DNA from 3 places in the Salicibibacter cibi genome. Region 1 is predicted to be linked to each of the others. Evidence: riboswitches for the same ligand, from Rfam matches in the RefSeq annotation. Region 1 holds a riboswitch; each other region holds the start of a gene.
The links. Region 1 has a riboswitch for thiamine pyrophosphate ahead of thiD (bifunctional hydroxymethylpyrimidine kinase/phosphomethylpyrimidine kinase). Riboswitches for the same ligand answer to the same signal wherever they lie in the genome.

Region 1 (5,370 bases):
GCAAAATAACGCTTGAATGACGAGGCATCTTTTCTACCCTCCATCTCTTTATCCAGGTGGTGAGCGCCGTGTCTTCGGAATCCGGAACATAACTTCTTGGCTGCCATGCTTTCGTGACGGCTTCATCGTCCAGTTCAACGGCGCCGTCCGTATGTCGGCATATTGTCACAAGAGGTGAGAAATTTCACTTTATACCATTGTACACAGAAAATCCATCGTTTGTGTTCATGCTTTCCCGGGAAAAACACTCACATAAGCAGAAAAGGAGGATTCAGTAATGAAAGTAGACGCTTTACGAACAGCGGATGGAAAAGTGTTCAATTTCCGCGTTGGTAATATTGAAGTAAAAGATAACGATGATTGGACCGCCACATTTCATGGCGTTGAAGAACAAAATTTAATCTTTGATGCCGTAAGTTCAAAAACACCGATGTATTTTGAGTTTGAAGCTGAAGGAGGCGCTTATGAAGGCCGGGCGATTGTCGCAGATGTCGATGGCGAAAGCAAAGAAAACATTGTGACCTTGGAAAGCGCGGGCAACTTGGCAGAAAAAGGGTAATGCCATGTATCCCGCTCCGAGAGACCACGTTTATCCTTTCCCCACCGTGACTCGGACATCCGCTGCACCGAGACGTTTCCCCAAGCGTTTAGCCCCGCGCTCCACTTGTTCCGTACGCGTTTTTGACCATTTCCGAGAAGGTTCTTTATGAACATGAATCGAAAACCTCCCTTTTTCACGGTCAAAAAACGGATCCGCCCGCCCGATCAGCTGATCATCCAGCAGGATCGGGAGTGCGTATGGACCATAGCGCCGCTTGTGTTGCGGCATATAAATTTCCCAACGATACGTAAAATCGAATAAATCTTCCAAGCGTGTTCTTCGCCATAACAAATTATCGAGGGGCGGCAAAAAAGAAACAGTACTGTTGCCGGATTCATTGGATGCTTCATATGCGAGTAACTGTTCAACATCTTCTTGCAACACGGTGTACCGCCCGGTTGCGCCTTCGATATCCACCGGAATAAGCGTACCATCAGAAATAAAGCCGTTCACCCAAGCCTTGCGCTCCTTGGCTGCCATACGCTGCCAGCCAAATCGCGGATCGCTGTCATCAATCAGACGATAGGCGCGCAGATATTTATGCACAAGTCTTCGGTCCGCTTCTTTATCACTGATCACTTCTGCTTCTTGTTGACAGGAAGCGGGAATAACATCTTCGCTCAAGGCAAAATGGCGCTCGGACCCTTGTCTGCCGCACACTTGAATGGCACCGGCTTCAAACAACATCCGAAGCACATGACTCGTTTCTTTCGTTGTCGCGTGTGTTGGATGATCCCAGGCACCAACAACTTTTTTATTTGAAGCAAAGGCTTTGGATGGCAATGCTCCTTGATCTGCCAACGCTTGTCGAATCATACGCTCCACATCTTTATACAGATGCCTTTTCGATGCCCACTCCCGTTGGCTCGTTTTTCTTCTTCCTTTAAAAATCGGATAATCGTCCATTGGAAGCAAACAAGCAGCATTAGCAAAATATTCAAAGGCAAGCCCTTCCCACAATTGGCGCTCGAGTTCTGCCCGATTGTATTTTTCCAAACGATTGAAAAAAACAAGGTGGTGGTTTCGTTCGATGATGGCCACCGGATCCAACTGCACGCATTCCAATTGGCGAAGAGCCGTCGCCATGTTCGAGTCGAGCGCTCCGTAATCATTCAAACCTGATTTCGCGAGGAGGAATCGCCGTGCTGCCTTTTTGCTGACTTGAATAGCCATGTTGTCGCTCCTTACACTCTGATGAGGGGTTGAACGTCAGACCAGCGATGCCCCCAATGATTCGTTGGCCCTTGCCCTTTTCCGATATTGAGTGGGTTTGAGATCGCGGCAGTAATATATGTTTTGCCATCTTTCACCGCTTCATAGAGGGACTTTCCATTCGCTAGGCCGGCTGTAATTACCGCTGCATACGTGCAACCACTTCCGTGGGTGTGCTTCGTATCAAAGCGTTCCGCTGAGAATTTTTCAAACGTTTGGCCATCATACAGATAATCATCGGCCTCGCCTTCATAATGCCCGCCTTTAATCAATGCAGCGCTCGTTCCATATTCCTCTACAAGTATTCGGCCGGCTTCTTTCATGTCGTCAACTGTCTTGATCGTTCGATTTGTCAACGCCTCTGCTTCCGGCAAATTCGGCGTTACGACCGTTGCCAATGGAAGAAGCTCTCTCGCAATCGTCTCCCTGGCCGTTTCCGAAATGAGCGCATGTCCGCTGGACGCAATCATTACAGGATCAAGCACATAATTGGCGACATTTGCTTCCTTCATCTTTTTGGCTGCCAGCGCCATTACTTCCGGGTTGGAAAGCATGCCCGATTTCACCGCATCTGGAGGTATATCTTCAAATACAGCGTCAAATTGACTTTCCACAAAGTCAAGTTCGAGATCCACAAATGACTTTACCCCAAGCGTATTTTGACTGACCACAGATGTGATCACACTCATCCCGTATGCGCCAATCTCCTGAAACGTTTTCAAATCCGCTTGAATGCCAGCTCCACCGCTCGGATCCGTCCCTGCCACCGTTAATGCTTTTGCAATTTCTGTCATGTCTGCGCCCTCCTTCGGCTCACGTAACCAGCGTTGCCACACGAAGTGTTGCCTTCCATTTTTTATGTAGATAAGAAAGTTGATTTATACTTACCTACCAATAAAAAACACCTTCGGACGGAAGGTGGCGGCGCATAGGACAAGAATCGAGTGCTCTCTTCGTCTACGTCCTGAAGCCACTTTCCTCCGCCGGTACTCCCCGGATCAGGTTCGAAGGGTTGAAGCAATCACTTCTCTCAGCGCTGTACGCACCCCTAGTGGTTCTTTCTTTTCCTTTATTCTATCATAATTATGCGGCATCTTCCTATCTTTTCTCACACTCAAGAAATCCACTTTTTCCCGAAAACATGATACCATGGAGAAAAATAGCAAAAAGAGAGGAGGGAAACGATGGACATTTTATCAATCGCCGTTGGCTTGTTATTTTTTCTTAACGCAATTTTTGCCGGCATCATTGTTTTTATGGAACGGCGTGATGTGAATGCGACCTGGGCTTGGTTACTCATCCTGCTATTTATCCCCTACCTCGGATTCATCCTTTACTTGGTCCTTGGGCAAAACTTGACCCGAAAACGTTTATTTCATTGGGACGGCATTGAAAAAATAGGCTTGAAAGACTTAATCAATGAGCAATTGGACGATATGGACCATGACCGCTTTGATTTTCAAAATGAAACATCGAGCAACCACCGCCACCTGATTTCTATGCTGCTTCGCAGTAACGATGCCGTGTTAACCCAAAACAATCATGTAGACGTGTTCACGGACGGCGTCGATAAATTTTCGCAATTGTTATCGGACATCGCGGAAGCGAAAGATCATATTCATTTGCAATATTACATATTTCGTAATGATACCCTCGGCAAACGCGTCATAAACTTGCTGACTGAAAAAGCACGCGAAGGGGTGCAAGTGCGTGTGCTCTATGACGATATGGGATCCCGAAAGCTGCATCCGCGACACTTTCGAACCCTCACGGAAGCGGGAGGCGAAGTGGGCGTTTTTTTTCCATCCCGTATCCCTTATGTGAACTCACGGCTGAATTACCGCAATCACCGTAAAATCGTCGTGATCGATGGAGAGACTGCATATGTTGGCGGTTTTAACGTCGGCGATGAATATTTGGGACATAATAGACGAATGGGCTATTGGCGCGACAGCCACTTACGTCTACGCGGTTCATCGGTGAAAGCGTTGCAAACCCGTTTCATTCTTGATTGGAACCAAGCATCCAAAGACAAAACCGTTCACTATGAGCCCCATTATTTCCCAGACATGCAACCACAGGGAGAAATTAGCACGCAAATTGTCTCCAGCGGTCCCGATACCGAATGGGAAGAAATCAAAAACGGTTATATTAAGATGATCACGTCGGCACGCGACTCCGTATTCATCCAAACCCCTTATTTTATTCCGGATGCCAGTTTGCTTGACGCCTTGCGTATCGCTGCCCTGGCCGGCAAGGATGTACGCATTATGATACCGAATAAACCGGATCATCCCTTTGTCTATTGGGCGACGTATTCCCACATGGGGGAATTGCTCAATTCGGGCGCCCGTTTTTACATTTACGATGCAGGCTTCATTCATTCGAAGATGCTCGTCGTGGACCGGAGTGTCGGCACCATCGGAACCGCGAACATTGACGTGCGCAGCTTCCGTCTGAATTTTGAAGTAAACGTCTTTATGTATAATGATGCCCTCGGCGAAAAAATGGCAACGATTTTCGAAACCGATCAAGCCTTTTCCTCGGAAATGACCCCGCAACGTTACCAAGAACGGGGAATGTGGGTACGTTTCAAAGAATCGATCGCCCGGTTGTTGTCGCCGATATTGTAAGGGGGAAACGAAAGCGGTTGAAAGTACTCATCGGGATCGGTCGCCACGGACGCTCCATGGCGACCGAGATTTGACACTTTCACCGCACTCGGGCTTCCTGATCCCTTCATTTCAGTGCGAAGATCTATCTTGCAATTGATTTTAGAATGATGATTGGTTTGTTTGTTCATACAAAATTTAATGAGAGTAGCTTCCCTACCGGAAATTTGCTGGATTGACGATGTCTCCGATCGCTCTTGACTTTATAAGCGGAGTAATGATATTCTTTTTATAGACCGACGGTCGGTCAATAAATTGGAAAGGCATAAAAAATGAGAACCTCAAAAAACCCCGAAGAACGGAGAAACGAAATTCTGGACGTTGCCGAGACGCTTTTTACAACAAAGGGGTATGGTAACACAACAATAAACGACATATTACAAATGGTCGGGATCGCCAAAGGAACGTTCTATTATTATTTTCGGTCCAAGGAAGATGTCATGGATGCCGTGGTCATACGGTTTATAGACAGTGGGGCCGAAGCTGCCAAGATGATTGCCGCAAATGCCAATCTCGAGGCACCCGAAAAAATATTTCAAATCATTATGGCTCAAAATCCCAACGCAAGCCGAGAGAAGCGCATGCTTGAAGAGTTACATGATGTTCACAATGCCGTAATGCACCAAAAAAGCCTGGTCGAAACCATCCGGCGGCTGACTCCTGTTTTAACAGATGTCGTCGAACAAGGACTAGCGGAAGGTGCATTCACAACCCTTTATCCAAGGGAAACGGTGGAATTTTTGCTTGTCGCCCAACTCGTGTTTGATGACGGCATTTTCGAGTGGCAGCCCCAGGAACTCATGCAAAAAGCAATTGCCTTTACACACATGATCGAAACGTCGTTAGGGGCAGAACCGGGCAGCTTTGCTTATCTCCATGAAAGAC
Region 2 (5,370 bases), 1.3 Mb from region 1:
GTGATATTATCGTAGCGATGACGGATGAACAAGAAGCAACCGTCAAACGCTTTTATAATGAAGGGAACCACATCCGATTGCAGCCGGAAAACCAAGCGTTGGAACCGATCATTCTTGACAATTGCCAAGTGCTTGGAAAAGTAAGCGGTGTCTTTCGTACGATCTCGTGAAAAAATTGCAAACCTAAGAGGGCGGGAAGATCAAACGTTTCCTTCCCTTCCCAATTTCAGGGTTTAAGTTGACATAATAATATTATTGGAACTTAATTCCGTTTCTGTTTTACTATATGCACATCGCATATCTGTTTAGAACGGCTTGATTATTTTTTCTTCCCGTTTCGGTTTTTCTTTTTGCGATAATGCCCTGCTGTGATCAGTACAGCGAGAATCAACAGCCCGGGCATGGAAGCCGCGATCGCTAAAAAAAGACCAATTTCCAACACACCCATCACCTCGCGATCTTTGCCAATATGGTATGTATAAACGAGCGCGAGGTGATGCGACGAATGATTAGATTGGCACGTTGTTGATGAGACTCCGAATGATGGATTGGTTCGGCGTAATGGTCGTCATGAAGGGGTCCATGAAGACCGAAATAACGTTCGGAGCTTCGATTGAGTAACCATGAGGTGTCCATGGAGCCCGAACGGAAATATGCGGTCTCCACTCTCGCTCTAATCAAAGAACCTTTTCCACGAAAATAACCCCCGAGCTGATTTCGCTCGAGGGTACCTTTACACGCGCAACGTGCAGGGAATTTTTTTGTTATTCATTCTCCAGAATCGAAGAGACAATATGCAAAGAGTCCCATTCTCCCCCGGAGACGCTTATAATCGGATACTTTTTCGGATAAAAATTGTCTCTAATCTCCTCAACGGAAAGCCCTTCTTTGTGAAGATGTTTTACCTCTTCGGAAAGGTTCTCAAGGTGATCCAGTTTTTGCTTTAACATCTCTTTCCCGTTTTCTACATATCCGGCATGACCACAAAATAACGATTCAAAATCATAAGCGAGCAATGTTCGGATGGAATCCATCGTTTGCGGAATGGATTCGCTGCTCATAATGACCTTCGGTTTCGGTGAGACAAATAAATCCCCTGAAAATAGCGTACCGTTTTCTTCATCGAAAAGCGCGACATGATCATCGGCATGACCCGGTGTATAAATAACTTTCCATTCCCGATTTCGAGATTGGATCGTACCATCGAGTAGCGTGGCCTGAAACCCTTCCCGCTTCCCCCAAGTCATCTGACGATACTCCGGATAGGGCGAATCTTGGGCACATATACCAATCCCTTTCGGATGAACATGAATAGGCACTTCAAAGTTTCGCTGCAACCACGGCGCTGTTCCGGAATGATCTTCATGGCTATGGGTAAGGGATACAAAATCAATCGAATGCGCTTCATAAAAAGGAATAAGTTCAGACTCCATGCGCGGTGGTCCGGTATCGACTAACATCCCGTCAACCAAAAAGGCATAGACGATATTTGTTTTTTCCCCTCCGAGAACAACATCCATTTTTACACAAGTCACATCTTCTTTTTCGTATACTTGCATCACAGTTGCACTCCTCTCCTTTTTTTATTATTTTGAAACAACTGCCATCGTACAACGAGCGACACAGATCAACTTTTCATTTTCATCGGTTATTTGAATATCCCAAACCATAGTCGTGCGTCCTTTATGAAAAGGCGTAGCGGTTGCCGTAACAACGCCGTCGGTTTTACTGCGAATATGGTTTGCATTAATCTCCATTCCTACCGGATTGAATTTTTGCGGATCTATATTCATTGCCGTCGCCATCGTTGCCGCCGTTTCCGCCAACGCAACCGATGCCCCGCCGTGCAGAATACCGGCCGGTTGCCTCGTCTTAGATCCCACGGGCATCGTCATGATCAAACGGTTGGAACTGAGTTCCACATACTCCATTTCTAGTTCGCCAACAAGGGAATCTTTACCCCGCGTTCGCATTTCTTCGGCAAAAGCTTCCTTATCATCCACATCATACAAATCCAATACATCTTGAGAAACAATCATTCCTATCCGCTCCTTCTGTTTGGTTTTATTTAAGAATGTTCATTCTAAATCAATCAAAAAATAACATTTAATCGTAGACAATCAGTGTCATGCCTTATTCCATTTTTTTTCCTTTTATTACGCGTTTTCACCAACACACGTAATTCCACAAACGAATTATTGAGAACCTGTCCATTTGAGGGAATGGATCGGTACTCTTGTCCCGCTAGGTACAGCTTTTCTTCCGTTTGAGGATTAGATCAGGATTGTCATTCCTCTCGAACCAGCTTTCCCTCTCTTTGAAGGTATGAAGTTACACTTGTGTAGGGACGCCTCTGACCCTTACTACGCATCCATTTTCCCATTTTAGTGCCCAATGCTGGGTGACCGAGTAATTCAACCGCTCTGCACTAGTGGAAGGCGATGTATCAAGTTCCGGTTGCCTCTTTAGTAATTGATAAATATCCCTGGGAGATAACAATCCTTCCGTCTCAGGATAAAATCAATCCTCTCCGTTGATTTATCATTAGAGGATCTAGTTATATATTACCAAAATAGATGATTAAAGTCAGTTGGGAAATCGTTGAGTGGGGACTATTTTTAGGTTTTCCCGATTTTTTGGTGCCACAACCACCACGTGGAGACTAATATTAAGCAGATCCCCATTATTTCAACCGTTTCCCTCCTCGTACTTGCAAGTTTTCCTAATAGGCGTATAATGAAGGAAGATCATTAAAATATTTTTCCGCTAGAGGTGTCGAAAGACTGAGAGGGACGTGCGTCCTAACTCTTGGAACCTGACCTGGTTCATACCAGCGTAGGGAAGTGGATGGCATGGATGTACAGGTGCGAACGCCTGTGATGTATGCTTTGCTTCCCCCTGTGGATCACAGAAAAGGGGATTTTTTTATGCACCAACGGACGCTTGCAATGGTTGAAATCGCTTTGATGACGGCACTCGCGTTTATTTTGAGCTTCGTGAAATTTCCTGGACCTTGGGCACAAGGCGGCTCGGTTTCTCTTATCATGGTGCCGATTTTCATTATGGCTTTTAGGCGCGGATGGCGCGTTGGGGTTTTGACAGGATTGCTCGTCGGGATCGTGAATTTAATGTATAATGCCTCAATTATTCATCCGATCCAAATGCTATTGGATTATCCGGTGCCCTACGCAGTTCTTGGACTTGCCGCATTGTTTGCTTTTCGCAATAGCAAGGGGAAATTGTCCGTAAACTGGGCGTTTTTCGGTTTGTTATTCGCCGGCTTCTTACGATTTCTATCCCACGTCGTCTCCGGTGTTGTTTGGTTTGGGAGTTTCACCCCGGATGGAATGAATGCTTATCTCTATTCGGTTGGGTACAACATTTCCTATTTATTGCCGGAAATTTTGATCACCCTTGTTGTCCTCTACATCCTCTCCAGGGCACAGCCTGATTTTTTTCCAATAAAAAAAACTACCCCTCATCTTCCCTCTTAAGAACTGTGCACGGGCGCACCATACGTTCGTGCATGTTACTTTTCATGCCTCCCCCTTGACTGATGGCTCACGCATGTTATTATAATAATGACCAATTTGTTCATTCGGTCATTTTCTCGAAAAGAGGTTATCAAAAATGATCACTAACAAACGCGCCACGATTTTAGAAGCAGCGAAACGGGCGTTTTCTTTATTTGGCTATAAAGGCACATCAGTCGCCCACGTTGCCAGGCTTGCCGGTGTTGGCAAGGGCACGATCTATACCGAATTTAAAAATAAGGAAAAAATGTTGGAAGCCGTGATGGATGGCATTTTACATGATCTCGGAACCATTTTTGAACGGGTGAAACACAACGACGAACAATCCATTCTGAAATTGCACCGTGCCTTATATGATACGTTGCAATATCGCAAAGAGCATCAACTACTGACGCATCTTGCCGAAGAAGTCAATGTCTACGGTACGAAAGAAGCGGTGTCTGCGATGCAAAAGGTTGAAGATTTCATTATCACCGCTTTGGAACAGGCCATTGCGCAAGGGGTGGAAAAAGGTCGTCTGCAAGTAATGGACACGGAGATCACAGCCTTCACCATTTATAAATTATACATTGCGTTCATCGTTGATTGGGAAGCGAAAAAACGTCCGCTGACGGAGGAAGAATTGTTTCAGGTCTTTGAAAATCACATTTTTAAAGGAATCGTTGTTCGATGATACACATAAATGATGTTTTTTTTGAATAAAAAATGACCATTATATTATTATGGTCATTCGGTCGAATCAGGGGGTTTTACATTGAAGGGTTTTATTGCCGAATGGAAGGCTATTTTCGCAGACAAAAAAATGCTCATATCGATCATCGGCATTCTATTGGTTCCTGTTTTGTATGGAGGCATTCTGCTTTCGGCTTTCTGGGATCCGTACGGTCAGCTTGAGGAGCTTCCCGTTGCTATTGTGAATGAAGATGAAGGAGCTGAATTGGACGGAGAAGAAGTGAATGCCGGGGATGAATTCGTAGACGAACTATTGGAAAGCGAAGATTTCAATTGGCATGTGACGGATGCCGATGAAGCAAAACGAGGCTTCGATGCGTTCGATTATTATTTATACGTTTTCATCCCTGCTTCTTTTTCTGAAGATGTGTCTTCTTTACAGGATGAGGATCCTGAAAGTGGAATGATTTATTATGATATCAATGAGGATGTTAACTTTGCTGCCTCTCAAATGGGCACGCAGGCGGTGGACACGATTGAAGAGGAACTGTCCCGGACACTAACGGAAACTTATGTGGAAGTGATCGATGATGCATACACCGAGCTGGCGGACGCAACAGTAGAGCTTGAGGAGGGAGCTGAAACACTTGCGGACGGTGTGGATTCAGCGCTTGAAAACATGGGCTCCCTTACGGAAGGTTTGTCAGACTTGCGTGAAGGTGCCGGCTCCTTACATGAAGGAACGAACGAAGCCGCTGAAGGCACCAATGAATTGCGAACGGAAGTAGAAGCTTTCGCGGAGTTTTTCCATAACAGTGAAGAAATCGATCAATTGGAAGACACGTTGAACGAGATGCAAACGGATGTAACAAACGCCCGCGCTTATTTGGAAAGTGACGATGCGGAACAACTGGAAGAATCCCTTCGTTCGCTTGATGAAAATTGGGCGGCTGCAAGCGCCTCCCTGCAATCAGCCGAAGATTCGCTAGGCCAATTGGACGATCGTCTGGAAGACATTGACGAACCCGTTCAAGACGCACAAGGTACCCTCGATGATATCCGCGAGATGAATGATCGCCTGGATCAATGGCAAAATCGGGCAAATGAAAGCTTGAATGATTTAGAATCGTTTGCAGGGACCTGTTACGAATGGCAAGAAAGGCTT
Region 3 (5,370 bases), 1.1 Mb from region 1:
CCGTTCGGAAACCGCTTCTTTGTTTCCGCTAACGATTTTTATCGCTTCCGCACTTTGCATCGCCGTCACCATTTGGACAGCAGGTGCGATCACCCCATCGTTATCACACGTTTCATCTAAAGATAGATACGGACTCAAACACCGGAGGCAAGGACCGTCATCCAACATAAAGGAACGCGACAGCCCATAGCTGCCGACAACGCCACCGTAAATCCAAGGAACACCGTAACGATAAGCCGCATCATTTACTAGCATCCGAACTTCAAAATTGTCGGAGCCATCCATGACCAAGTCAACCTCGGGCACAAACTTGGCCGCTTCTTCCACCTGAAAATCAAGGACGTAGGCGTCTATCTCCACATCCGTATTCACTTTCTTAAGATAACGGGCGACAGCCTTGGCTTTGGCCACTTTGTATTGTGCATCTTCTTCTGTGAAAAGCCGCTGGCGGTGGAGATTATGAAGCTCCACGTAATCACGGTCAATGATGGTGATTTTGCCTATTCCCGCTCTCACAAGGGTGTCCGCAATGGACGTGCCGAGCGCGCCGCAACCGACGAGCAGCACATGCGCCGTGCGAATGCGGTCTTGCCCTTCTGTTCCTAGCGGCTCAAAACGTGTTTGCCGATCATAGCGATCAACCATGAAACACACCTTCCTGAGGACTGCTTGCCTTCGCAAAACGCTTCACCGGAATACGTCCGGCTTCGTAACTTAAGCGCCCGGCTTGAATGGCTAATTTCATCGCCTCCGCCATTTTTACAGGATCATCTGCTTGCGAAACCGCACGATTCAATAGCACGGCATCCGCACCCATTTCCATCGCCAATGAAGCATGGGAAGGCGCACCGATTCCGGCATCGACAATAACCGGAACGTTCGCTTGTTCCACAATGTAGGATAAATGAAGCGGGTTCAATATCCCGCGCCCTGTACCGATGGGCGCAGCCCCCGGCATCACCGCATGCGCACCCAACTCTTCCAACTTGCGGGCAAGCACGGGGTCATCAGCAATATACGGCAGAGTGATAAACCCTTCTTCCAAAAGCATTTCTGTCGCCCGATACGTTTCAACGGCATCAGGCAAAAGGGTTTGATCATCCCCAATCACTTCAACCTTCACCATGTCACTCAATCCAGACGTGCGAGCTAGTTTTGCAATGCGAACGGCTTCTTCCGCCGTTTTTGCCCCAGCCGTGTTCGGTAACATGGAAAATGTATCCGGTTGAAATTCCGAAACGAGATCATCATCACTGTCATCCAAATTCATTTTGGCAACGGCAAACGTCAAAATTTCCGTCTCCGACGCTTGCACGGCTTTACGTTGCACATCAACATCCGGAAACGTTCCGGTTCCCAATAACAATCTTGAACGGAACGTTCGATCCCCTATTCTCAACATTTTTACCCTCCTCCCACAAAACGGACAACGAATATCTGATCGCCCTCGGCGAGCGCCGTTTTTTTATATTCGTCGGGCTTGAGCGCGACCTCGTTGTGTTCGATCATTGCCTTTTTATCTGCCAAATTAGCATGCACACGGAAATCTTCAATCGTTTTCACATCTGCAGGGACGTCCATCGTTTCTTCGTTTACTTTGATATGCATGATTTATTCCCCCTTAATGATTTCGATTAGGCCGAAACGCCTGTAAAGCTTCCATCTTTCCACTCGTGATCGTGGCAACCATTTCCTTCCCGGAAGCCGGCGCCAATAAAATACCATTGCGTCCGTGACCGCCACAGAGCCAACATCCGCGGATCGAAGGATGAGGCCCCATCAAGGGAAGGCCATCCGTCGTTTGCGGACGAATACCCGCCCACATTTTCGAGATTTTCGCGTGCGCAACTTCAGGGAGCAACTGTTGCGCACGCTGGAGTACTTCGCCGATGCCTTGCACCGTTGTTCTCCGATCCCGCGATAACTCGGACGTCGCCCCGATTAGTGTTTCGCCATTTGGCTTCGGCACGAAATAGAAATGTTCATGATAGAGCGTCTTCGTGACGAGCGGATGCTTCCCTTGCACGCGAATCGCCTCTCCTTTTATCCCTTCAATCGGTAGCACACTTCGATCCGCGGAAAGCTCAAACAAATCAGAACCGGTTGCCAGAACGACATGTTCGCTATAAAATTCCTCGCCGCTCGCCGAAAGGACCCCTTCGCAATGATCGCCATTTTGAAGCAGAGCGCGCACGCCGGTATACGTTTTCAATTCAGCGCCTTGAAGCACCGCTGCTTGTCGGAAGGCAGAAGCTGTTTGCACAGGTTCCACGTGCGCTTCTTCAGGAAAATAAAGGGCACCCTCTGCCCCATCGGCGAGGAAGGGAAGGTGTTCGTACAATTGTGCAGCCGTTAAACATTGCACCGATTCCCCGGCTGCCGTTTGCCATCGTTCAATTTCATTTAATTTTTTCCATTCTTCCGATGAAAAAGCCGGTTTAATCGCGCCGGAAACCGTTCGGCCGATGGATGTCCCCGTTTGCGCCATCAACTCCTCAGCCAATTGCGCGTACAATTCCCGGCTCTTTTTCGCGAGAGGATACAGAGGCGTTCGGGATTGCAGTTCCACTTGGACCCCCAACATACCGGCGGCGGCCGATGTCGTGCCGTTTCCTGCATCCCCACGGTCAAGAATAAGTGTTTTTAACCCTGCCCGTGTTCCGTAATACGCGATCGCGAGCCCTATGATCCCTGCGCCGACAATAATGAGATCATACGATTCATGTCGTTTCATAATTCATCTGCCCAAAACGATTAAATTGGATGGCCTCTTCTTCCGGTTTTTCCGCTTCCCAAAAACCTGAAATTAGCGCAATGCCCGAAGCACCGGTGCGGGATATTTCGCCTAAACGGTCCCGGGTGATGCCTCCGATCGCAAGCACGGGGATGCGAACCGATTGCACAACCGATTGCAGTGCCGCAGTCCCACGGGGCGGGACGTCGGGTTTACTCGCGCTCGGATATATATGTCCATAATAAAGGTAGTCCACCCCTTCTTCAGCCCGGGCTTTTGCTTCCTCGAGGTTGTGCACCGACGCCCCCACTTGCAGATTCGGCGCCTTGTTTTTCACGTCTTTTGCCGTCAGCGAGGAATTGCTCGGCAAGTGAACACCCCCCAAGTCCCACGCGGCCGCTGCTTCCGCATGTTCATTAAGAACAATTCGCTCGCGTCGTAGTCCAATTTTACAAAGCTGGTCAATTTGTTGTTTTAACCGTTGCAGCGAAGCTTCCTTATCGCGAATATGAACGATGTCAATATTTTTCAATGCGTGTCGCAACTGCCTTACTTGAATGTGAAACGGGCAGTTGTTCGTCGTGATTAAATGCCAGGTCACGGTTAGCCTCCCTACCAATCTTTTAGAAAACGTGGCTTTTCGCCAAGCTTTTATAGCGAAAAGCCTTAGTTGCACTTATGCAGGTAAGAAAGTTGATTTGTACTTTCTTACCTGCCAAGCAACGACAAAAAGCCGCCCTAAGACAGCAAAGGACAGCAGAAAGAATGGTATCCGTTCTTCATCTACTTTCCTCCGCTGGCTTTATCGTCCAGATCAGGTTCCAAGGGTTCGAGGTTCTCCTCATCTCAGCCCCGGCAGGGCACCCCCAGTAGAAATACTTATTTAATTATATTATACACGCAGCCGAGAAAATACGTCAATTTTTAGCAGTCGAAACCGGGCGTTTATCAGCGAAAAACAACGGGATATCAGCCGAAACTGACGATTTATCAGCCAAATACCGTCAACGCACCTCTTCCTCCATGTCCCAAGCCCCCTGCTGTTTGCGAATAAATACAATTTGTCCAATATGATAGCTCGTATGGATCATCATATTTGCAAGCACCGTCCCCCACGTCTCCCCGCTTTCTCCATGGACGGGCGCTCTCCAATCAGATTCCGTTGTTCCATCAATGATGTGCAGCCATTCATCCATCATCGTTGTTAACTGGGCCACGGTGACAGACCAATCCCGATTTTCACCGCTTCGAAAAGTAGCTTCATTTCCTTCTTCAATTGGAGGGACTGGTTCTCCTTTGAAGCGCTCCAGACAACGATTATTATATACAATAAGATGATTGACGATTTCATGGATACTATGGTCGGCTGCCTCCCGTTTCCAATTCGCCTGCTCATCCGTGACCCCCGCGAGCGCCTGCTGAAGGCATGCAAACCAATGGTTCTCATCATGACAAGCGGATAATTGCCGATAAAAAACTTGTTTTACCCCCATCAATGATCCTCCCCGTTTATGCTTAATGATTATGGCTTCGCCATTTAAAACAAAAATCCTGCAAAAAAATAAAAAAATGCAGCCAACACCGGCCACATTTTTTAGTAAATCACCCAATGGATCTCGTACCAATATCCATCGGAGTCATATTCCAAATCCAATTGATATTCTCCGGGTCCATCGTCGGTTTCCATTTGCCCTTGCACCAAATAGTGATCTTCGCCCTCCTCCATGATAGAAGTGGCTTCTTGTGAAGCAATATCGATTCCTGTCACTCCTTCGGCTTGAAGTTCACGCGTCAACACTTCCTCCGCATCCTCATACGCAACGTCCGCATTCACCCCAAAACAACCGGCCAAACATAATGCCACGACGAACAACAGACAGAAGGTCTTTTTCACTTAATCCCTCTCCCTCACATAATCTTCATTTCGAACATATTTTCATTACTTAGGGATTGCTGAACAACTTGCAGCTATCAGCTGAAGCCGGGATGTCGCTTCCATGGCTTCGCTTTCCGCGGACGAACGGTCAAGCCTCCTCGCGCAAAACCGGCGCTGCGGGGGCTTGACGCGTCCGTTTTTCCGCTGGAGTCTCGCCATTGCAGCACCATCCCTCCGTACGTTTCCAGAAGTGCAAGGGTTTTTTGCTTATAGGATGGATTTCCTTGCATCCAGTTTTGACAACACCAACGGAAAATGCTTATGTGCCAGTCTTTTTCTATTATTCAGCAGTCCCTACTTATTACTCCTTTTACTTATGTAGATTTACATGTACATATGCTGTTCTACACCCCGAACAAGCTGTAATAATTGCAGCGAGGCAGGCGCGTTGATTTACCTTAAAATACCTTCTGGCATGGAAAAGAAAACTGTTTAGTATCAGATAAGTCCTTTCGAACATGATCTGCGGACTCAAATCGCCGCTCAGGAGCCAATGGAGTCCTCTGGAACATGATCTGCGGACTCAAATCGCCGCTCAGAAGTCAATGGAGTCCTCAGGTCCGGGTTTTGGGGAGCCGTAATGGCTGTCGAATGCCAAATTAGTCCGCAAATGTATGTAACATAACACGGTATGTTTAATATCCTTTTCGTCTAAACCCTTTCATTGGAAAAATACGGATAATTAACACGCCTGGCAGCG

Region 2: linked by a shared signal. The riboswitch ahead of thiT (energy-coupled thiamine transporter ThiT) and the one ahead of thiD (bifunctional hydroxymethylpyrimidine kinase/phosphomethylpyrimidine kinase) in region 1 are both predicted to bind thiamine pyrophosphate.
Region 3: linked by a shared signal. The riboswitch ahead of HUG20_RS16635 (thiamine phosphate synthase) and the one ahead of thiD (bifunctional hydroxymethylpyrimidine kinase/phosphomethylpyrimidine kinase) in region 1 are both predicted to bind thiamine pyrophosphate.

What each region holds. Positions count from the first base shown of each region.
Region 1 covers NZ_CP054706.1:629,363-634,732, reverse strand. The annotation lists gene nagA (N-acetylglucosamine-6-phosphate deacetylase) at 1-28, opposite strand, end outside; gene HUG20_RS03085 (hypothetical protein) at 278-559, shown strand; gene HUG20_RS03080 (DNA glycosylase AlkZ-like family protein) at 590-1,774, opposite strand; gene thiD (bifunctional hydroxymethylpyrimidine kinase/phosphomethylpyrimidine kinase) at 1,786-2,607, opposite strand; TPP riboswitch at 2,772-2,873, opposite strand; gene cls (cardiolipin synthase) at 2,998-4,446, shown strand; gene HUG20_RS03065 (TetR/AcrR family transcriptional regulator) at 4,758-5,370, shown strand, end outside.
Region 2 covers NZ_CP054706.1:1,894,159-1,899,528, forward strand. The annotation lists gene lexA (transcriptional repressor LexA) at 1-170, shown strand, start outside; gene HUG20_RS19485 (hypothetical protein) at 320-442, opposite strand; gene HUG20_RS09710 (MBL fold metallo-hydrolase) at 765-1,559, opposite strand; gene HUG20_RS09715 (hotdog fold thioesterase) at 1,587-1,973, opposite strand; TPP riboswitch at 2,759-2,859, shown strand; gene thiT (energy-coupled thiamine transporter ThiT) at 2,853-3,494, shown strand; gene HUG20_RS09725 (TetR/AcrR family transcriptional regulator) at 3,631-4,206, shown strand; gene HUG20_RS09730 (YhgE/Pip domain-containing protein) at 4,288-5,370, shown strand, end outside.
Region 3 covers NZ_CP054706.1:3,337,239-3,342,608, forward strand. The annotation lists gene HUG20_RS16615 (ThiF family adenylyltransferase) at 1-645, opposite strand, end outside; gene HUG20_RS16620 (thiazole synthase) at 638-1,402, opposite strand; gene thiS (sulfur carrier protein ThiS) at 1,405-1,608, opposite strand; gene thiO (glycine oxidase ThiO) at 1,622-2,734, opposite strand; gene HUG20_RS16635 (thiamine phosphate synthase) at 2,721-3,335, opposite strand; TPP riboswitch at 3,506-3,612, opposite strand; gene HUG20_RS16640 (DinB family protein) at 3,739-4,227, opposite strand; gene HUG20_RS16645 (hypothetical protein) at 4,329-4,628, opposite strand; gene HUG20_RS16650 (hypothetical protein) at 4,706-4,900, opposite strand.